3 regions of the Azoarcus sp. DD4 genome follow, and region 1 is predicted to be linked to each of the others. Evidence: predicted binding sites of a transcription regulator. Region 1 holds the regulator's gene; each other region holds the start of a gene.

Region 1 (6,576 bases):
AGAGCCGTGAGCTCTTTGCATGGTCTCAACGTCATGCAGATCGCTTCAAAGTACGTTTTGTGCAGGACGTAGAGGAGTCCATGGCGCTGAACAGTCGCCCCTCTGGTCTGGTTATCGTCTCGGCGAGTGGCATGTGCGATGCCGGCCGGATCAAGCACCACCTGCGCTACAACCTTGGACGTAGCGCTTGCGCCATTGTGATGACGGGATTCCAGGCTGCTGGAACGTTGGGGAGGCGCCTCGTGGATGGCGCACGGGCGGTAACAATCTTTGGTGAGCGCATTCCGGTCAAGGCGAGCGTTCATACAATAGGTGGTCTGTCGGCTCATGCCGATCAGCCCGCCTTGCTCGCCTGGCTGGCGCATTTTTCCAGGCCGCCGCGTCAGACGTTTATCGTACACGGCGAGGCCGGCGCCTCGGCTGCATTTGCCAAAGCCATCGAACATCGGCTCGGTTGGCCGTCTCCTGTCTTGTCGCAGCGCGGGACGCGATACGAATTGTGCTAATCGTTATTCATGGTTGCTGCGCTGGCGGGTAGTGGCAGAATCAGGACGGATGACCGAAGGCAGGATCCCATCATTTCCAGGGTGAAACATGAAGAAGATTGATCGGCTCGATCCCGGCCTGGCTGTAAGGCGGACGGCGCAGCAGCTGCACGAACTGGTGGAAGGTACGTTCGATCCGCTCGGCATGGCTGCGCCCATTGTCCACGCGCAGCTGGCGTGGCTTTCACATCCGCAGGAACTCGCGGAGCGGTTTGCGCGCTTGTCGAGCGACCTGTGGCGTTTGCAGTGGCACACCTGGAACCGCGTTGTGGGCCTGGCGGGCGAGGATCCTATCCGTCCGAACGTCGACGATGCCCGTTTTTCCGATCCGGTTTGGACCGACTCGCCGACTTGGGATCTCACCAAGGAGTGGTACCTGGCGCTGACCCACCACATGCAGGATATGCTCTACGACACTCCGGGGCTGTCGGGCAAGGAGCGCAGACGGGCGGCGTTCTGGTGGCGGAAATGGCTCAACGCGGTGGCTCCGACCAATTTCCTGTGGACCAATCCGGTTGCCTTGCGCAAGGCAGTCGAGACGCGGGGCGAGAGTCTGGCTCAAGGCCTGCACAACCTGCTCGAGGATCTTCGGAGCGGCAATGTCCGAATGACCAATCCGGACGATTTCACTGTTGGCGAGAATCTCGCGACGACTCCTGGGGCGGTGGTGTTTCGCAACGAACTGCTCGAGCTAATTCACTATGCTCCGACGCAGCCCAAGGTGCATGCCGAACCGGTGGTGATCGTTACGCCCTGGATTAACAAGTTCTACATCCTCGACCTTGTGCCGAAGAAGAGCATGATCCGTTTTCTGCTCGATCGGGGGCTGGACGTATTCATCACGAGCTGGAAGAACCCCGACGCTGCAATGCGGGATTACCGGTTCGACGATTACCTGATGAAGGGAGTGCATGCCGCGGTGGAGGCGGCGCGTGCCTTCACCGGAGCGGACAAGGTCCACGCAGCCGGTTACTGCATCGGCGGTACGGCGCTGAGCATGTACATGGCCTGGGCGAACCGCCATTTCGCCGAAGATGCGGTGCCTGTTGCGGACTGGACCTTGTTCACCACCCTGGTCGATTTTCGCAAGCCGGGCGATATAGAGGTCTTCATCGATGAGGCAAGCATTCGCTACCTGACCGACGGCATGGCGCGCAAGGGCTTTCTCGACGGCAAGGAGATGGCTTCGGCGTTCCGTCTGTTGCGTTCCAACAGTCTGATCTGGCATTACGTGGTGCATGGCTGGCTCTACGGCGAGACGCCTCCACCGTTCGACGTGCTGTACTGGAACATGGATACAACGCGCATGCCGTACGCGATGCATGCGTGGTACCTGCGCGAACTCTATCTGCACAACAGGCTGGTACAGAAGGATGCACTGGTGGTTGCGGGCGAGCCCCTGGACCTGGGAATGATCACTCAACCGCTTTACGCGGTAGCAGCCGAGGATGACCACATTGCGCCCTGGGCCGAGACCTTCAGGGTGAACAATCTGGTCATAGGACCAAAGCGCTATGTGCTATCGAGTTCGGGTCACATCCTCGGCATCGTCAATCCTGTGGTCAAACCGCCAAAGCGGAGCTTCCGGGTCGCCGAGGCGCATCGATCCGAAAGCGCGGACGCATGGCTGGAACGCGCCGAACAGCATCAGGGGAGCTGGTGGGAGGACTGGATGCAGTGGTTGAAACCCCGTGCAGGGGCGCTGGTCGACGCGCGGCCGGCTGCCTCGGATGTCTTTCCCCAACTGGCTCCGGCACCGGGCACCTACGTGCTGGAGCGCTGAGTGCGACAACGGCCGGGGTGGCTGGCCCGCGGCCGTCAGCGGCAGGCTGACTGGTGCTGGATCAGTTTCTTGAGGCCGGCACTGTCGAGGATACGAATGTGTTTCTGCTGGACAGCAACCAGCCCTTCGTCCTGGAAGCGCGAGAAGGCACGGGAGACGGTCTCGAGTTTGAGCCCGAGATAGGAGCCGATTTCCTCGCGCGTCATGCGCAGGTGGAATTCTGCAGCGGAGAAGCCGCGCGCAGTAAAGCGCTGCGACATGTTCAGCAGAAAGGCGGCGAGGCGCTCTTCGGCCCGCATGGATCCAAGCAGCATCATCACGCCGTGGTCGCGCACGATCTCGCGGCTCATCACCTTGTGGAACTGGTGCTGCAGGCCCTCGATTTCACGCGACAGTTCCTCCAGCTTCGCATAGGCGATCACGCAAACCTCGCTGTCTTCCAGCGCGATCGCGTTGCAGGAGTGAACTTCGTTGCTGATGCCGTCCAGGCCGATGATTTCGCCGGTCATCTGGAAGCCGGTGACCTGGTCCCGGCCATCTTCGAGCAGCACATCCGTCTTGAACGAACCGGCGCGGATCGCGTAGATTGCTTCGAAGGGATCGCCAGCCCGATACAGATGTTGCTGACGCTTGATCTTGCGTCGTGCGCCGACCAGCTCGTCAAGCCGGTCGATCTCGTTTTCGGTCATCCCGAAGGGGAGGCAGAGTTCCACCAGGTTGCATTGGGAACAGGCCGTCTTGAGTCCTGCTACAGTAATCGGCACTGCTGCCTTCATCTGCACGATACACTTGCTCCGAGTTTGTAGGAGGATCGTCGCGTTGATCCAAGTCAACCACAAAACGCCGGCTTTCTGCCATTGTTCGGCACACATTGCCGCAGCACGATCATGAACGCCCACACAGACCTCATCTTCGATCCGCAACTCATACGCAGGTTCGACATCAACGGACCGCGTTATACCTCGTATCCGACGGCCGATCGTTTTGTCGAAGCGTTCGATGCGAGGGCTTTGCAGGATTGGTTGGCCAGACGGGCGGTTGGCGGGGTTAGCCGACCGCTGTCATTATACTTCCACATCCCGTTCTGTAACACGATCTGCTACTACTGTGCCTGCAACAAGATCATCACCAAGGATCACGGGCGTTCGGCCAAATACTTGAAATATCTGGCCAAGGAGATCGAGATGCAGGCTGCCGCGCTCGGTGGCAGCCGCCAGGTCACCCAGTTGCACCTCGGCGGCGGCACGCCCACCTTCCTGTCGCACGAGGAACTGCGACAGTTGATGGATTCGGTGCGGGCGCATTTCAATCTGGTGCCCAACGGCGAGTATTCGATCGAGGTCGACCCACGCAAAGTCGATTTCGACACGGTCGAATTGTTGGCCACCCTGGGGTTCAACCGTATGAGCGTCGGCGTGCAGGACTTCGCCGAAGACGTGCAGCGCGCGGTCAACCGGGTGCAAAGCGTCGAAGAGACGCGCCTGGTGATCGAAGCGGCCCGCGCCACCGGCTTCAAGTCGGTTAGCATGGACCTTATCTACGGCCTGCCCAAGCAGAACGTGATCAGCTTCAACCGCACGCTTGAGCAGGTGCTGGACATCTCGCCGGACCGTATCTCGCTCTACAGTTACGCTCATCTCCCCGGACTGTTCAAACCGCAGCGCCGCATCCTCCAGAGCGACATGCCGAGTGCCGATGCGAAGCTGCAGATCCTGCAACTCGCCATCCGCCGTCTGACCGAGGCCGGCTACGTCTACATCGGGATGGATCACTTCGCCAAACCCGACGACGAGCTTACCGTCGCCCAGCGGCAGGGCCGGCTGCACCGCAACTTCCAGGGTTATTCGACCCAGGCCGAGTGCGATCTGCTCGCGTTCGGTGTGTCGGCGATCGGGAAGATCGGTCCGGTCTATTCGCAGAACGTGAAGACGCTGGACGAATACTATGACGTGCTGGATCGTGACGAGCTACCGGTATTGCGTGGCATCGAACTGACTGCCGACGACCTGCTGCGGCGTTCTGTAATCCAGGCATTGATGTGCCATTTCGAGCTGTCGATGCAGTCCATCGAGATCGCCCACCTCATCGACTTCCGCGAGTATTTTGCCGACGAGCTGGCGGATCTCAAGGAGATGGAGGCGGCGGGATTGCTCAAGGTAGAGGGCGACTGGATCAGCGTGTTGCCGGCAGGGCGGATGCTGGTGCGCGGAATTGCCATGGTGTTCGATCGCTACCTGCGCGCTGATCGCGAGCGGGCCCGCTATTCCCGCGTGATCTGAGTGCGGCCGGAGCAGCGGGGAGCGTAGAATGCAGGCTTCTCCTTGCTGCTCGAGCCGCGCCTTTCGCGGGCGTTCAAGATTTTCCCATGCCTGAAACCGGCTACTTTGCGGTATTCCTGATTGGTCTTCTCGGCGGCACTCACTGCGTCAGCATGTGCGGCGGCATTGTCGGGGCACTCAGCGTACAGGTACGTACGCCAGCGGAAAGCCGTCGTCAGTGGCCCATCCATCTTGCGTACAACCTCGGTCGTATCGCCACCTATACGCTGACGGGCGGCCTGCTCGGGGCGCTCGGTTCGGTCGGCATGCTGTACGGCGGCGTGCTGCCGGTGCAGATCAGCCTTTACGTTCTCGCCAACCTGATGCTGATCGCGCTCGGGCTTTACCTGACAGGCTTCACTTCGGTGCTCGCGCCGGTGGAGAAGGCTGGGCACCATTTGTGGCGCCGGCTGCAACCGGCGACGCGCAGATTCCTGCCGGCGCATTCGGTGAAGCAGGCGCTGCCGCTCGGCCTGCTGTGGGGTTTCCTGCCATGCGGGCTGGTGTATAGCGTACTTGCGACCGCGCTGGTGACCGGATCGGCCGCGCGTGGCGCGGGATTGATGCTGGCCTTCGGCCTGGGAACGCTGCCCAATCTGCTGCTCGCTGGCATGTTGTTCAAGCGCTTTCGCGATCTCACCCGTAACAGCAAGGTACGCTTTGCCGCGGGCCTGATGGTGCTGGGGTTCGGCGTGTTCGGGCTGTTCCATGCGCCCACCCTGGGCGGTTCGTTGTGGAACGGCGTGGTCTGTCTGGTCTGACGCTCGTCGCCGGGGGACTTCAGTCCCGCGCCAGGGCCTTCAGGATCGGGCAGGGGGCGGGTGCGGTGGTGGCGTGACAACACTGCACCAGTTCGCGCAGTGCGTCGCGCATCTCACCGAGCTGACGCATGCGTGCTTCGATGAGATCGATTTTTGTCTGAGCCAGGTTACGCGCCTTGTCTCGATCGGTCTCCTCGTTGAGCGATAGCAAGCCCGCAATCTCGTCGAGCGAGAAGCCGAGCTGCTGAGCCCTGCGGATCGCGCGTAGCCTGGAGAGATCCGCATCGCCGTATGCGCGGTAGCTGCCGTTGCGCCTTTGGGGTTCGTCCAGCAGGGCGCGCCGCTGGTAATAGCGTATGGTTTCCACGCCGACGTCGGCCGCTTTCGCGAGGGCGCCGATGGTGTAGCTGGCCATGGTGTTGACTCCGTACTCAAGTACGGGGTTTAGACTGCGCTTCATCGTCGCTTCATGCAAGAGCACAGTATGTCAGCAATCATGGTCAAAGACGGGGCTGTCTCGGCCGCCGTGGTATCGAATCTCGATCTGCCGGTGGCAGGCATGACCTGCGCGGCCTGCGCGGGCCGCATCGAGAAGATCCTCAACCGCCTCCCCGGTGTTGCGGCCAGTGTGAATCTCGCGGCCGAGAAAGCGCACGTGCGCCTTGCCGGCGCCGACACTACGCCGGCAGGGATCGTTGCGGCGATACGAAAGGCCGGCTTCGACGTGCCGGATGCCACGCTGGAACTCGGTATCGGCGGCATGACCTGCGTGGCCTGTGCCCAGCGACTCGAAAAGGTTCTGAACCGTCTGCCGGGCGTGTCGGGCACGGTGAACTTTGCCAGCGAGCGCGCAACGCTGCGCTATACCCCCGGGCTGGTCACCCCCGAGCTGATCCGCCAGGCGGTGCTGAAGGCCGGTTTCGAGGCGACCGAGACCGGACTGGCAGCGCGCGATCAGGCCAGGCTGCGGCAGCAGGAGCATTGGCGCGAGGAGCGCCGGCGCTTCGTCATCGCGGCAGTGCTGACCCTTCCGCTCGCGGCGCAGATGCCGGCGATGTTCGGCCTGGGTGGCATGGATGCGATGCATGACATCATCCCGCGCTGGGTGCAGCTGCTGCTGGCGACGCCTGTGCAGTTCTGGATTGGGGCGCGCTTCTACCGCGGTGCCT
Region 2 (6,576 bases), 2.6 Mb from region 1:
GCAGAAGCAATCCATCTTGCGGAAATACTGCCCGGCCACCTGTGGCCCGTAGCTCGGGACCGCCTGCCCGGTGATGGTCTCGGCGCGGGTGTTGGTGACTTCGTAGTCGATCCGCACCAGTTCGCCCGGATGCACCGTCACCGAGCGCTGGCGCGGCTGGAACTGCCAGGGCAGGTCGTGCAGGTTGGCGTCGAACTGGATGAGCACGCTGCGGCTGGCGTCGACCTGGGAATTGACGAGTGCGGCATCCGCCTTGAGCAGGTTGTTGATGCCGGTGACTTCGCAGATTTTCTCGTAGAAGGGCACCAGGCTGAAGCCAAAGCCGAACATCACCACCGCGGCCAAACCGAGGCGCCACAGCAGGCGCCGGTTGTCTGCGGCGAGCCGGGCGTGGCGGGCGGAGGACATGACGGGCGACGGCGTGGCGTTCATTGGCCGAACACCTTGTACTTGAGGATGACCACCACGAAGAAGCCGAACGCCACCACCGCATGGATCAGCGCGGTGCGGCGGTTGGCGTGACGGCGGTCGGTGGTGTGGGGCATTTCGTTCAGGTCAGGTGGCTTGCCGATGGATCAAGGAACTCCGTTTCGCACTGTGCATTCATGTCACAACCGGCGCCTGTTCGAAGGTGTGATGCGGCGCCGGCGACGGCACCGTCCATTCCAGCCCTTCGGCGCTGTCCCACGGCTTGGCCGTGGCGCGCTCGCCGCCGCGCACGCATTTCACCGCCACCACCAGGAAGATCAGCTGCGACAACCCGAAGCCGAAGGCGCCGACGCTGGCGAGCGCATTGAAGTCGGCGAACTGCAGCGCGTAGTCCGGAATGCGCCGCGGCATGCCGGCCAGCCCGAGGAAGTGCATCGGGAAGAAGGTGATGTTGAAGAACACGATGGAGCACCAGAAGTGCAGCTTGCCCAGGCGTTCGTCCGGCATGTGGCCGGTCCATTTGGGCAGCCAGAAGTAGGCGCCGGCGAAGAGCGCGAACAGGCTGCCGGCCACCAGCACGTAGTGGAAGTGGGCGACCACGTAATAGGTGTCCTGCACCTGGATGTCGATCGGCGCGATCGCGCAGATCAGGCCGGTGAAGCCACCCATGGTGAACACGAAGATGAAGCCCGTAGCCCACAGCATCGGCGTCTCGAAGCTGAGGGCGCCGCGCCACATGGTGGCGATCCAGTTGAACACCTTCACCCCGGTGGGCACCGCAATCAACATGGTGGCGTACATGAAGAAGAGCTGCCCCGCCGCCGGCATGCCGGTGGTGAACATGTGGTGCGCCCACACCACAAAGGACAGGATGGCGATCGAGGCGGTGGCGTACACCATCGAGGCGTAGCCGAACAGCGGCTTCCTCGCGAAGGTCGGGATGATCTGGCTGACGATGCCGAAGGCCGGGAGGATCATGATGTACACCTCCGGATGGCCGAAGAACCAGAAGATGTGCTGGTACATCACCGGGTCGCCGCCGCCCGCGGCATTGAAGAAGCTGGTGCCGAAGTGGCGGTCGGTCAGGATCATGGTCACCGCGCCGGCCAGCACCGGCATCACCGCGATCAGCAGGTAGGCGGTGATCAGCCAGGTCCAGCAGAACAGCGGCATCTTCATCATCGTCATGCCGGGTGCGCGCATGTTGAGGATGGTGACCACGATGTTGATCGCACCCATGATGGACGACAGGCCCATGATGTGAACGGCGAAGATCGCCATGTCCATGCCCATGCCCATCTGCACCGACAGCGGCGCGTAGAGCGTCCAGCCGGCCGCCGTGGCGCCGCCCGGCGCGAAGAAGGAGCCGATCAGCAGGATGGCCGCCGGCGGCAGCAGCCAGAAGCTCCAGTTGTTCATCCGCGCGAAGGCCATGTCGGACGCGCCTATCATCAGCGGGATCATCCAGTTGGCGAAGCCGACGAAGGCCGGCATGATCGCGCCGAACACCATCACCAGGCCGTGCATGGTGGTGAGCTGGTTGAAGAACTCGGGCTGCACCACCTGCAGGCCGGGCTGGAAGAGTTCGGCCCGGATGGTGAGCGCCATCACGCCCCCGGACAGGAACATGATGAAGCTGAACACGAGGTACATCGTGCCGATGTCCTTGTGATTGGTGGTGGTGATCCAGCGCATCAGGCCGGTCGGCGCATGATGATGATCGTGCAGCTGGTCCGGGGTGACAGCGGCCATGCGGGACTCCTCCTCGATACGCACGGGGTGCGACGGCGGGAGGCCAGGCCTCCCATCTCACCCCCGACATCCAATCGGCACCGCGGCCTGGTCGCCGCGGCGACCTCAGCCTTTGCGTCCGGCCTTGACGTCCGCCGGTTGCACCGCCTCGCCGGTCGCATTGCTCCAGCTGTTGCGGGTATAGGTGATCACCGCGGCAAGGTCCGCGTCCGAAAGCTGCGCGCCGAAGGCCGCCATCGCGGTCCCCGGCCGGCCGTGCAGCACCACGTCGATCTGACCGGTCTTCTCGCCCAGCACCACCGTGGAACCGTCCAGCGGCGGAAAGGCCGGCGGCAAGCCCTTGCCGTTCTCCTGGTGGCAGGCGGCACAGTTGGCGGCGAATACCTTCCGCCCGCGCGCCACCAGTTCGGCCAGCGGCCACTCACGACTGTCGTCGGCTGCAGCGGCACCGGCCCTGGCCTTTTGCTCGGCTACCCAGGCGGTGTACTTCTCGGCGGAAACGACATGCACCTCGATGGGCATGAAACCGTGGTCGCGCCCGCACAGTTCGGCACAATTGCCGCGATAGACGCCTTCCTTGTCGGTCTTGAACCAGGCGTCACGGATGAAGCCGGGAATGGCGTCCTGCTTGACGCCGAAAGCGGGTATCCACCATGCATGGATGACGTCGTTCGCGGTGGTGAGGATGCGGATCTTCTTGCCTGCCGGCACCACGACAGGGTTATCCACTTCCACCAGATAGGCATCGCCCTTGGGCGCCGAGCCCTCGATCTGGTCGCGCGGGGTAGACGACGCAGACAGGAAGCGGATGCCCTCGCCCTCGCCCTGCAGATAGTCGTAGCCCCACTTCCACTGGTAGCCGGTGGCCTTGATGGTGATGTCGGGATTGGAGGTGTCCTTCATCGCGATCACCGTCTTGGTGGCCGGCCAGGCCATGCCGAGCAGGATCAGCACCGGCACGATGGTCCAGGCGATCTCGACCGCGGTGTTCTCGTGAAAATGGGCAGCGGTGACGCCGCGCGACTTGCGATGGTGGATGACGGACCAGAACATCACGCCGAACACGCCGATGAAGATCACCAGGCACAGGATCAGCATCAGCGTGTGCATGCTGTAGATCTCTGTGGCGATATCGGTGACCGGCGGCTGGAGGTTGTAGCGGCTGGTTTCGACTGCAGCGAAGGCTGGCTGCAGCAGCAGGAAAAGCGGTGAGGCGTACGCTGCACTTCGAACGGCACGACCCATGGTCACCCCCGAGGTATGCAGTTTCGACCTGACGCCTCGGGCCATGGTCGCCCGGGATGCAAGTGCATCCCGGGCGCTACAACGGACGAGGTCTCCTCCACGCTCCGATGTCTGCCATGGTCCGGCCGTTGGCCGGAACGATGCCTGTATGCGGATGCCCTCTGGATTTGCGTTCTGCTTATGCGGGGCTCACCGCTCAGTTGCATCGATCATGCCATAGCGAATTTGACCGCCGCAACCAGGATTTTTGATCCAAATCAATATGCTGCAGCGCAAAATACGCTAAAGACGACCGCCAAAAAGGGCGCTCGCCGCACGTTCAGGGTTTTCCCGCAGCCCTATTTGCTGCAATGCAATGCACGCCGTGTAGCGACTTGCGCACGGCCGTAGCCCGCCTGGACCGACGGCCTCAAGCCTTGCGGATGCGTTCGATCAGGGCGGTGGTCGAACGCTCGACCTCGAACGGGATGGAATGCACCGCGCCGCCCCAGCCGCGCACCTCGGCCGCACCGACGATGCGATCCGGCGCCCAGTCGCCGCCCTTCACCAGCACCTCGGGCTTCGCCTCCAGGATGCGGGCGATCGGCGTGTCCTCGTCGAACCAGGTGACGAGATCCACGCAACCGAGCGCGGCCATCACCGCCAGCCTGTCCTCCAGCGGATTCATCGGCCTGTCCTCGCCCTTGCCGAGGCGCCGCACCGAGGCATCGGTATTGAGCGCCACCACCATGGCCGCGCCCAACGCACGGGCCTGGGCGAGATAGGTGACATGACCGCGATGCAGGATGTCGAAGCAGCCATTGGTGAACACCAGCGGCCGCGGCAGTTCGGCAGCGCGCTTTGCGAGCGCCTCGGGCGGGCAGATCTTGCGTTCGAAATCCGGGCGGGAATAGGTCTTCATCGGGGCTGATCGATCGGTGGCGGAAAGCGGTGGCATTCTACCTCGCCGCCGCATACGCCCGGTCAGGCCGCCGGCAACGGCTCGAAATCCGCGCCCGGCAGGTCGGGCGGCGTAGCCTCGCCTTCGTCGAGCGCGGACAGATGGCGAGCGGCCTTCGCGGCCTGTTCGGCGGCACGACGCAGCAGGCTCGCATGACGCAGCCTGTCCTGCATGTCGCGTATGCTCATCTGTGCATGCGCGCCTGCGGTCAGCAGCGACTCCTTCAGGTGCAGGTAGTCGGCCTCGGCCGCAGCCAGAGCCGCTTCCACCCCCGCCGCCGTAAAACCGGCCTGCGAACAATCGGCGGCATGCGCGAGGGCATCGATCGAAACGGTGAAGGCGTAGGCCGCGTCGGCCAGATGGGTGGCCTGCATGGCCCCCAATCGAGTGCCCAGCGCCACGCCCAGCCGACAGCACTCCACCACCGTCTGCTGGTACTGCAGCACCCGCAGGCTGCGCGCGAGCCGATCCGAGAGCCCCGGCGGCACCACCTGTACATTGAGACGCTCCGCATAGGTCGAGATCGCCCGGGCGAGCGGGGACAACACCTGATCGCGCCGGATCACGCCGGCCTCGTCCGCATTCGGCGCGCTCACGGCCAGCAGGCATTCGGTTGCCAGCGTCTGGGTGCGGCCAAGCTCCATGCGCAGTGCGCGCAGGGCCAGATAGGGCATGGACGCGGTGCCGGCGTCGAGAAACTGCGGTTTGCCCAGTTCTTCCTCGCGGGTGCGGAAATGACGCCCCAGCCAAGCCAGCAGCCAGTTCGCAGCCACCGCCATGAGCAGCACGCCGAGCACATTGAACACCGAGTGGAACAGCGCAATCATCACCGCAGGCGTCGCCGGCTGTCCGAACCACGTCCTCAACACCCCGAGCAGACCGATCAGCACCGGTAGCAGCACGAGCGCCACGGCCCCGGTGACCAGATTGAAAAACACATGCGCGGCGGCGAGCCTGCGGGCGTTCGAGGTGGCACCCACCGCCGACAGGATGGCGGTGAAGGTGGTGCCGATGTTGGTGCCGATCACCAGCGCGCAGGCCGCCTCGATCGACATCAGCCCGCCCTGAGCGGCGGTGATGACGATGGCAATCACCGCGCCGGACGCCTGCATCAGCACCGTGAGCAGGGTGCCGATGGCGACCAGGATCAGGTAGCCGGAAAAGCCCGGCCGGATGTGCTCGGCCAGATCGAGCCGGCCACCGATGCCGGAAAAGCTCTCCTTGAGCACATCGATGCCGAGGAAGAGCACGCCGAAGCCGGCCAGCGCCTCGCCGAGCGCACGCAGGCGCGGCGTGCCGCTGGCCAGCATCAGGACCGCGCCGAGGCCGACAAAGGGCAGCGCGAAGGCATCGATCCTGAAACCGAAACCCAGCGCCGCCACCAGCCAGGCGTTCATCGTGGTGCCGACGTTGGAACCGAAGATCACCCACAGCGCATTCTGCAGCGACAGCAGGCCGGTATTGACGAAGCCGATGCTGGCCACGGTGACGGCGGTCGAGGACTGCACCAGCGAGGTGATCAGGATGCCGGCCGCCAGACCGCGCAGGCGGGTCGAGGTCGACCGCTCGAGCAGATCTTCCAGTGCCCGGCCGGCCGCGAGCTTGAGGCCGTCGGTCAGCAGATGCATGCCGAGCAGGAACAGGCCGACGCCACCGAAGAAGCCGCCGGCGGCATCGAACAGGGAAAACACGGGCGGGGCGGTCGTCTCCAGGGTCCAGCCTCTTCTTGTCGGGGCCGGCCTCGGGCCGAGGCCTGCTCCGCGACTTTACACCGCCCCGAACATCACAGCATCTGGCCGCCGCGCAGGTACTTGAGGTGCCAGGACAGCGCCTCGTCGAGCAGGTGCGGCGTCTGCTTGCCCTCGGAATGCTGCAGCGAGCGCTTGTAGTAATCCATCAATGCCGGTCGGAAGTGCGGATGCGCGCAGTTGTCGATGATCACCCGCGCTCGCTGCTTGGGCGAGAGCCCGCGCAAGTCGGCGAGGCCCTGCTCGGTCACCAGCACCTGCACGTCGTGCTCGGTGTGGTCCACGTGGGAGGCCATCGGCACGATGCAGGAGATGTCGCCGCCCTTGGCCTGCGAGGGCGTCATGAAGATCGAGATATAGGCATTGCGGGCGAAATCTCCCGAGCCGCCGATGCCGTTCATGATCCGCGTGCCCATCACATGGGTGGAGTTCACGTTGCCGTAGATGTCGGCCTCGATCATG
Region 3 (6,576 bases), 1.3 Mb from region 1:
TCATGCCGCCCGACCACGCCGGGATGCTGCTGTCGGCGTTCTTGGCGACCTCGGCGCCGATCGGCGTCAGCGTCTTGCCAAGGCTGGCCACCTCGGCATCGGTGGCTGCGGCGCCGGCCAGGGTGCTGGCAAACATGGCAGCGATCGCCATGCAGAGCAGGCCCGGGCGGAGCGTTTTCCTTGTCGTTTTGTCCATTTGGGGTTCCTCGTCAAAGAGTGGAAGCGGATGCGTGATACGGAATGCGTAAGCGGCCGGGCATGGGTGGTCTCACTCGATGCGTATGCCCTGGGCGGCGAGCTGGGCGACGATGCCGCGGCGCACCGCGGAGACGTCGGCCAGACGCTGGCTGCGCAGCGCGGTCACCTCGGCCTCGGTGTAGGGCTGGAAGTCCGCCGGCACGGTTTCGGCTGAAAAAGCCTTCGCCATCCAGTTGAGCATGCGGGCGATGTCGCCGTTGGAGAGCGAGGAGTTCGAGGTGCCGGGCACCTGCACCAGGAAGGCGCGGCCCTCCGCCGTCTTGAGGAAGTGGCCGAACTGCCCGCGCAGCGTCGGCACCCCGCCGGATTTGGCGCCGCTGCCGTCGGCCTGGTGGCAGCCGGCGCAGTTCAGGATGAACTGGTAGCGGGCCTTGCCCGCCTCGTCGGCGATGGCCGGCTGGGCCGCGCCGGCTGCCGCGACGATGACGGCGGCCAGCGCGGCTGCCCTGCCCCGCCGCCCGGCCCGACCCTGGATGCGCTTGCCGTCCATCGCCGCGCCCTCAGCTCTTGGTCTCGGCCAGGCCGACGACGGTGGCCATGGTGCAGTGGAACATCGTCGAGTCGTTGGCCATGCACCAGTTGATGTCGTTGTGCAGGCCCATGCGGTAGCCCGGCATCTCGCGCTCGTTGGTGTTGCAGAAGCAGCGTCCGCAGGCCGTCTTGCCGCAGCAGTCGTTGTAGCTGATCAGGTAGTCCTTGCCGTCGTCCGGGTTGTGGCAGGTGCCGATCCACGACACCTTGGAGGCCTCGGTGCCCGGCGGGCAGCTCGACGCGGTGCCGCCGCAGCAGTTGCACAGGTAGCCGTCCTGCGCGCAGTAGCGCCAGTATTCGCAATCCTCGTCGGTCGGCGCCTTGCCGCCGGCCTTCTTCATCGCCGCGCCGGCTGCCTGGGCGGTGCGGTCGAAGGGCAGCACCGGCAGCACGAAGGCCGAGCCCACCAGCAGCTTGCCGATGCCGATCAGCGCGCTGCGCCGGGAGGCGCTCTGCGCCACCTTGCGCGTCTTGCGCTCGAAGAATTCATCCAGCCATTTCATCGTTCGTTCTCCTTCTCTCGGTCAGGCGCGGCCGGGTTGTTCGAGGTAGGCCTGCACCGAAGCCACGCCCAGCTCCTTGGCGGTGAAGAGGCTTTCCAGCTGTTCGCGGGAATTCACCAGGCCCTTGGCGGCGATGCGGCCCTGTTCGTTGATGAGCACCGCGTAGGGCAGCTTGGCGACGCGGTAGGCGATGCCCAGTTCGCGCGACAGCACGTAGGGGAAGTCCTGCAGGCCGGCCTTGTCGTAGAAGGCGAGGTGCTCGGGCTGCTCGCCGTCGGAGGTCAGCACCACGCGCAGCCAGCTGCGTTCGGACTGGTTGGCCGAGCGCAGGATGGGCAGCAGCTTCTTGCACACCGGGCAGGTCGGCGACAGGAAGAACAGCAGCGTGCTCTTGTCGCCCGGCAGGCCGAGCGAGACGCGCTCGCGCACATTGACGATGTGCGGCAGGTCGAACACCGGGGCGGCTTCGCCCACCTGCGGGCCGGTGTCGAGCATCAGCGCGCCCATCGGCGCGACCCGCTCGTAGAGCACGCCGATCTGGCGCGCAAGGGCGAACAGGCCGACCAGCGCGGCGAGCACCGCGATCCACAGCAGGACGTTCGAAATCATCAGGGCTTCATTCATGATCCGCTCCTCATTTGGGCGAGATGGGGGTGGTTGGCGAGCAGCTGGTTGGCCGCCGCGTAGAGGGTGAGCAGCATCAGCGTGCCGCCGGCAACGGAGAGGTAGTCGATCCAGACCAGGCCGCGCTCATTACCCAACTGGGCGCCGAGTACGAGCAGCGCGAGCAGCACGGCATTGCGCACCACCAGCGCCCACGACAGCCGGGTGTGGCCTTCGGCGCCGCCGCAGCCGCAATCGATTTCGGTGTGGCCGCGGGCGACATTGATCGCCACCCCGGCGGTCGCCGCGCCCAGCACCAGCAGGCCGAGCACGAGGCCCGCCGCGCGGGTGGTGTCGAACAGCAGCGCCATGCCGGCCACCGCCTCCACCACCGGGAACAACCGGGCGAACAGCGGCACCAGGCGTTCCGGCAACAGGCGGTAGAGCTCCACCGAGGCTTCGAACACCGCCAGGTCGCGCAGCTTCTGCCACGCGCCCAGCACCAGGATCACCGCCAGCGCCGCCCCGCAGGTGCGCGCCAGCACCGGGTCGAGTGCGAGCGCGTCCATCAGTGCAGCTCCATCAGCGACGGCGTTTCGCCCACGCCTTCCATGCGGCGGATGAGCTTGAGCGGGCCGGAAGCGTCGTAGGAGGCGATCGCCGCCTTGAGGCCGTCGTAGGCGAACAGGCGCGGCTTGTCGCCCTGGCTTACCGCCATCGCGATCGCGTTGTTGCCCGGCGCGCGGGTGATGCGCTTCTTGGTCTTGAGGTCGAAGCCCCAGATTTCCTTGGCGGGGAACTTGTGGCTACCGACCTTGGCGCCGTCGTGCATGCCGACGAAGACGCGGCCGCTGGCGTTGTGCTGGGCGAGCAGCTGGTAGCCGCCGGGACGCCAGCCGGCCTTGCGCTCCTTGTCGGTGAGCAGCGACCACTTCGGTTCGAAGCTCGCCACCGCGCCGCCTACATTGGCGGTGTAGAGGTCGCCGCCGTAGGAGACGAAGCGGTAGGTGTCGCCGTCCTGCTCGCCGTGGATGAAGATGGGGTCGGCGTCCGGATTGAAGAACACCGCGCTCTTCTGCTGATCGACCGACTGGCCCTTGTCGTCGTGGGTGACGGTGAGCAGGGTGCCGTCGCCGCAGACAGTGGAGAAGCGGTTGGACACGCTCGCCGCCGGCAGGAGGATCCAGCAGCCGGGAATATCGACCTGCGAGGCGACCTTCTTCTCCTTGAGATCGACCACCGTCACCGAGATCGCCGGGGTGGCGTTGAGCACATAGAGCCAGCGGCCGTCGGCCGAGGCGCGGATGGTGCCCTTGTAGTGCAGCGCCTGGGCGTGGATGGGCGGGATGATGATCTCGCCCGTCTTGGTCAGCGTCTGCGCGTCGTGGATGTCCACCGTGTCGGTGCGTTCGCCCGACGACAGGCGCGAGTAGTAGGTGGTGGCGACGTAGATTTCCTTGCGGTCGGGCGACACGATGGCCTGCCCGGCGTAGGCGGTGGCGACCACGCCGAGGTAGCGCATGCTGTCGCCGTCGATCACATGCAGGCGACCGTCGACGATGTGGCCGATGGAAACGTCCGACAGGTAGATGCGGTAGGGGTTGGCGGGCGGCATTTCCGCCACCTTGGGAATTTCGACCTGCAGTTCGGCCTGTGCCGACGCCCCGGTGAGGGCAATCAGCACGGCAGCCAGGCAGGATCGCAGGGCGCTGTGTCGAAGCACGGCTGACTCCTTGTTGTGGCCGCTGCATCTGCAACGGCATCCTCGGAACCCGCCCGTCCGTCCGGAAGGCGAGTGCGCTTGTTGTCCGCGCCGTTCCTTGATCCAGGTCAAAGCAGCGGGTGGAACGGATTCTGGAGCGGGGGTTTCGGCGACCGGTAACCGAAATCGGCAAAACCTTGCAGCCCGAGGGGAAAGGCGTCGCCTGCACAAAAGTGGTACTGCAATGCACCAATTCGGCGCTTCGGGCGGACGGCACCCGCGCCAGCCGGCGGGATTGCAGAAAAGTGCTTGTCGGTGGGCCGCTTATCGGATTACGCTGAAAAAACAGCAGCTCACACATAACGACAAGCAACCGATTTCCGGTCAGGAGACAGACGGAAATGAAGTATCTTGCCCTCGCACCCGTGGAGACCGGGCAGCGATCGATGGGCGTCCGCGCGCGCCCGTCACGCCTGGGTACGCCGTGCCGGCACCCTCTCCCACAACATGTCCGCAAGCTTGCGCATGCCCGCAAGGGTCGGCCCATGCCCTTGCCGATTCGGGCTTGGCATGATGCATGCGTGCCCTTATCCGTTACGCCCAGTTGCGGAGAGCGGCTTCCATGACTTCCTACGCCTCGTCCCCTGACGACCAGGCCTTCAGTGCCACCTGGCACGACACCAGCGACGCCGACGACCACGCGTCCTGCCTGCAACACTGGAAGCAGCGCTACGATCAGCTCACCGCCGGCACCTTCTCCGGCAGCTTCGAGGAATACTGGTTCGACAACGTCCAGGTCTTTCGCGAACGCACCAACCAGTCCATCCACGAGGCCGGCCAGGCCTGGGAAGGCTCCCGTACTTTCGGCGTACCGCTCGAAGTGGACGGCAAGGGCTGGTACTGCGGCGAAATCCTCGACATCAACTCCATCATCACCCTGCGCGGCGGCGACGAGCTCGACTTCCGTACCCCGCGCCTCCACGACATCCTCGCCGTCACCACCCACGCACAGGCGCTCAACACCTACGCCCTGCAGGTGGAGCACCGCGACATCGAGGCCGAACTGGCCGACCGCCGGGTGGCCCCTTCCAGCGCGGAACAGGCGGAAAACCTGCGCGCCTTCCTGCGCACGGTCATGGCCAGCCTGCGCGCCACGCCCGACATGCTGCGCCACGCGCCGATGCGCAAGGCGCTGGAACAGGCGATCTTCGGCAGCATCATCGCCGCCATCGGCAACGAGCCGGAAGGCCGCACGCCGCCATCGGGCAATGCCCGCCAGCTGGTGGTGGAGCGCGCCCGCGAGTACATGCGCGAGCACATCGAAGAACCGATCACCGTAGCCGACCTCTGCGCCGAGCTGCGGGTGTCGCGCCGCACGCTGCAGTACAGCTTCCAGGACGTGCTCAACCTCAACCCGGTGAGTTTCCTGCGCGCGCTGCGGCTGAACGGCGTGCGCCGCGCGCTCAAGCACGCCACGGCCGACGTCGGCACCGTGGCCGACATCGCCGCGCGCTGGGGCTTCTGGCACCTGTCGCACTTCGCCGCCGACTACAAGTCGATGTTCGGCGAACTGCCTTCGGAAACCCTGCGCCAGACCACCCGCGGCGGCCGCTGAAGACTGGGGTTCGCCCCCGATTGGTGCGCAGCAACAGCACGACCGGCGCCCCGCACACCCCCCTCCCCCGGCCCGCACCCCTGCCGGAAGCGCCCCAGCCACCCTGCACTAGCCCGAATCGGCAAGGCGAACATCGCTCACCGACGCAGGGCGATCCAAAGACTGCCTATCCGGCGCAGTCGAAGGCGTGGTCTGAACGCCCCGTACTGGTTCATCGACCGGACTTCGCGCCCCAACTCCATGCACGCACACCGCGTTCTTGCCGCTCGCGGCCACCGGTCATCTCCCCGAAATCCCTGTAGATCCGGGCACCCGTCGCGTGCGCGGCGATCTGGCACGACGCCTGCTTAACTGGTTGGACTGGTCAGACCAGTCAGAACAGTAACCCGCAGCAGGAAGACCATGCCCAGCATCGCCAACATCGCCGCCCAGGCCCTGCAGCGCCGGATCAACAACGGAGAGTTCTCCGCCGGCGCCGCCCTGCCCTCGCAGCGGGAACTCGCCGAGCAGCTCGCCATCAGCCGCGCGTCGCTGCGCGAAGCGATCTCGACGCTGGAAGCGCTCGGTCTGGTGCGCAGCCAGCCCGGCAAAGGCGTGTTCGTTACCAGCGGCAGCCAGAGCGCCGCTTCCCTGCCGCTGCGCGGCACGGCGACGATGACGCCGCAGGCGCTGATCGAATTCCGCGCGGCCATCGAACCCGCCTGGGCCAGCCTTGCCGCGATGCGCATCGACGACGGCGGCCGCGAACGCCTCAGCGCCATCCAGCGCGGCATGGAAGAAGCCCTGAACGTCGGCGACCTGGTGATGGCGTCGGACTGGGACCTGCAATTCCACCTGCTGCTGGCCGAGCTTTCGGGCAATCCCGGCCTCACCGAGATCGCGCGCCACTTCCGCGACCAGATCAGCCACAGCCTGCGCCTGCCCTTCTCGCGCACCGCCAGCATCTGGGAACCGGCCGACGAGCACCGCCACATCACCGACGCCATCCTCGCCGGCGACAGCGCCGCCGCTGCCGCCGCAATGCATGCCCACCTCGGCGGCTCGGCCCGCCGCATCAGCATCGATTACCGCCCGCCGGGCTGAACGCCCGAACTCCCTTCCCTCCCCTCATCCTTCACGGAGCCAGCAAGCATGTCCCAGCCCATTCAATCCACCCGCCGCCCCTTCCTGCGCAGCCTCTTCGGCCTTGCCGCCGGTATCGCCGTCGCCTCTACCATCGGCCTGACCGACGCCCGTGCCGACGTGCTCGCCAATGTGCAGAAGGCCGGCACCCTGCGCGTCGCGGTGCCGCAGGACTTCCCGCCCTTCGGCAGCGTCGGCACCGACCTCAAGCCGCGCGGCTACGACATCGACATGGCCAACCT

What was found. Region 1 encodes FNR, which switches genes on or off when oxygen is low (the NO sensors DNR and NnrR bind a similar motif). Its sites were predicted from a motif close to TTGANCTAGNTCAA; they were not measured.
Region 2: coxB (cytochrome c oxidase subunit II) is a predicted target of FNR. The motif match lies at 3,674-3,687, and genes of this name have one in related genera.
Region 3: CJ010_RS14410 (amine dehydrogenase large subunit) is a predicted target of FNR. The motif match lies at 3,716-3,729, and genes of this name have one in related genera.

Annotation. Positions count from the first base shown of each region.
Region 1 is NZ_CP022958.1:1,808,710-1,815,285, forward strand. Features, by position in the region: gene CJ010_RS08505 (MBL fold metallo-hydrolase RNA specificity domain-containing protein) at 1-506, shown strand, start outside; gene CJ010_RS08510 (alpha/beta hydrolase) at 595-2,328, shown strand; gene fnr (fumarate/nitrate reduction transcriptional regulator Fnr) at 2,364-3,104, opposite strand; gene hemN (oxygen-independent coproporphyrinogen III oxidase) at 3,216-4,607, shown strand; gene CJ010_RS08525 (sulfite exporter TauE/SafE family protein) at 4,694-5,407, shown strand; gene CJ010_RS08530 (MerR family transcriptional regulator) at 5,427-5,822, opposite strand; gene CJ010_RS08535 (heavy metal translocating P-type ATPase) at 5,892-6,576, shown strand, end outside.
Region 2 is NZ_CP022958.1:4,393,604-4,400,179, forward strand. Features, by position in the region: gene CJ010_RS20260 (cytochrome c oxidase assembly protein) at 1-408, opposite strand, end outside; gene ctaD (cytochrome c oxidase subunit I) at 604-2,181, opposite strand; gene coxB (cytochrome c oxidase subunit II) at 2,287-3,426, opposite strand; gene rfaE2 (D-glycero-beta-D-manno-heptose 1-phosphate adenylyltransferase) at 3,836-4,327, opposite strand; gene CJ010_RS20280 (Na/Pi cotransporter family protein) at 4,390-6,057, opposite strand; gene CJ010_RS20285 (acetyl-CoA hydrolase/transferase family protein) at 6,150-6,576, opposite strand, start outside.
Region 3 is NZ_CP022958.1:3,122,300-3,128,875, forward strand. Features, by position in the region: gene CJ010_RS14385 (DUF1329 domain-containing protein) at 1-136, opposite strand, end outside; gene CJ010_RS14390 (cytochrome c) at 269-748, opposite strand; gene CJ010_RS14395 (methylamine dehydrogenase light chain) at 759-1,292, opposite strand; gene mauD (methylamine dehydrogenase accessory protein MauD) at 1,314-1,916, opposite strand; gene CJ010_RS14405 (MauE/DoxX family redox-associated membrane protein) at 1,913-2,464, opposite strand; gene CJ010_RS14410 (amine dehydrogenase large subunit) at 2,464-3,618, opposite strand; gene CJ010_RS14415 (helix-turn-helix domain-containing protein) at 4,220-5,212, shown strand; gene CJ010_RS14420 (FadR/GntR family transcriptional regulator) at 5,615-6,295, shown strand; gene CJ010_RS14425 (transporter substrate-binding domain-containing protein) at 6,344-6,576, shown strand, end outside.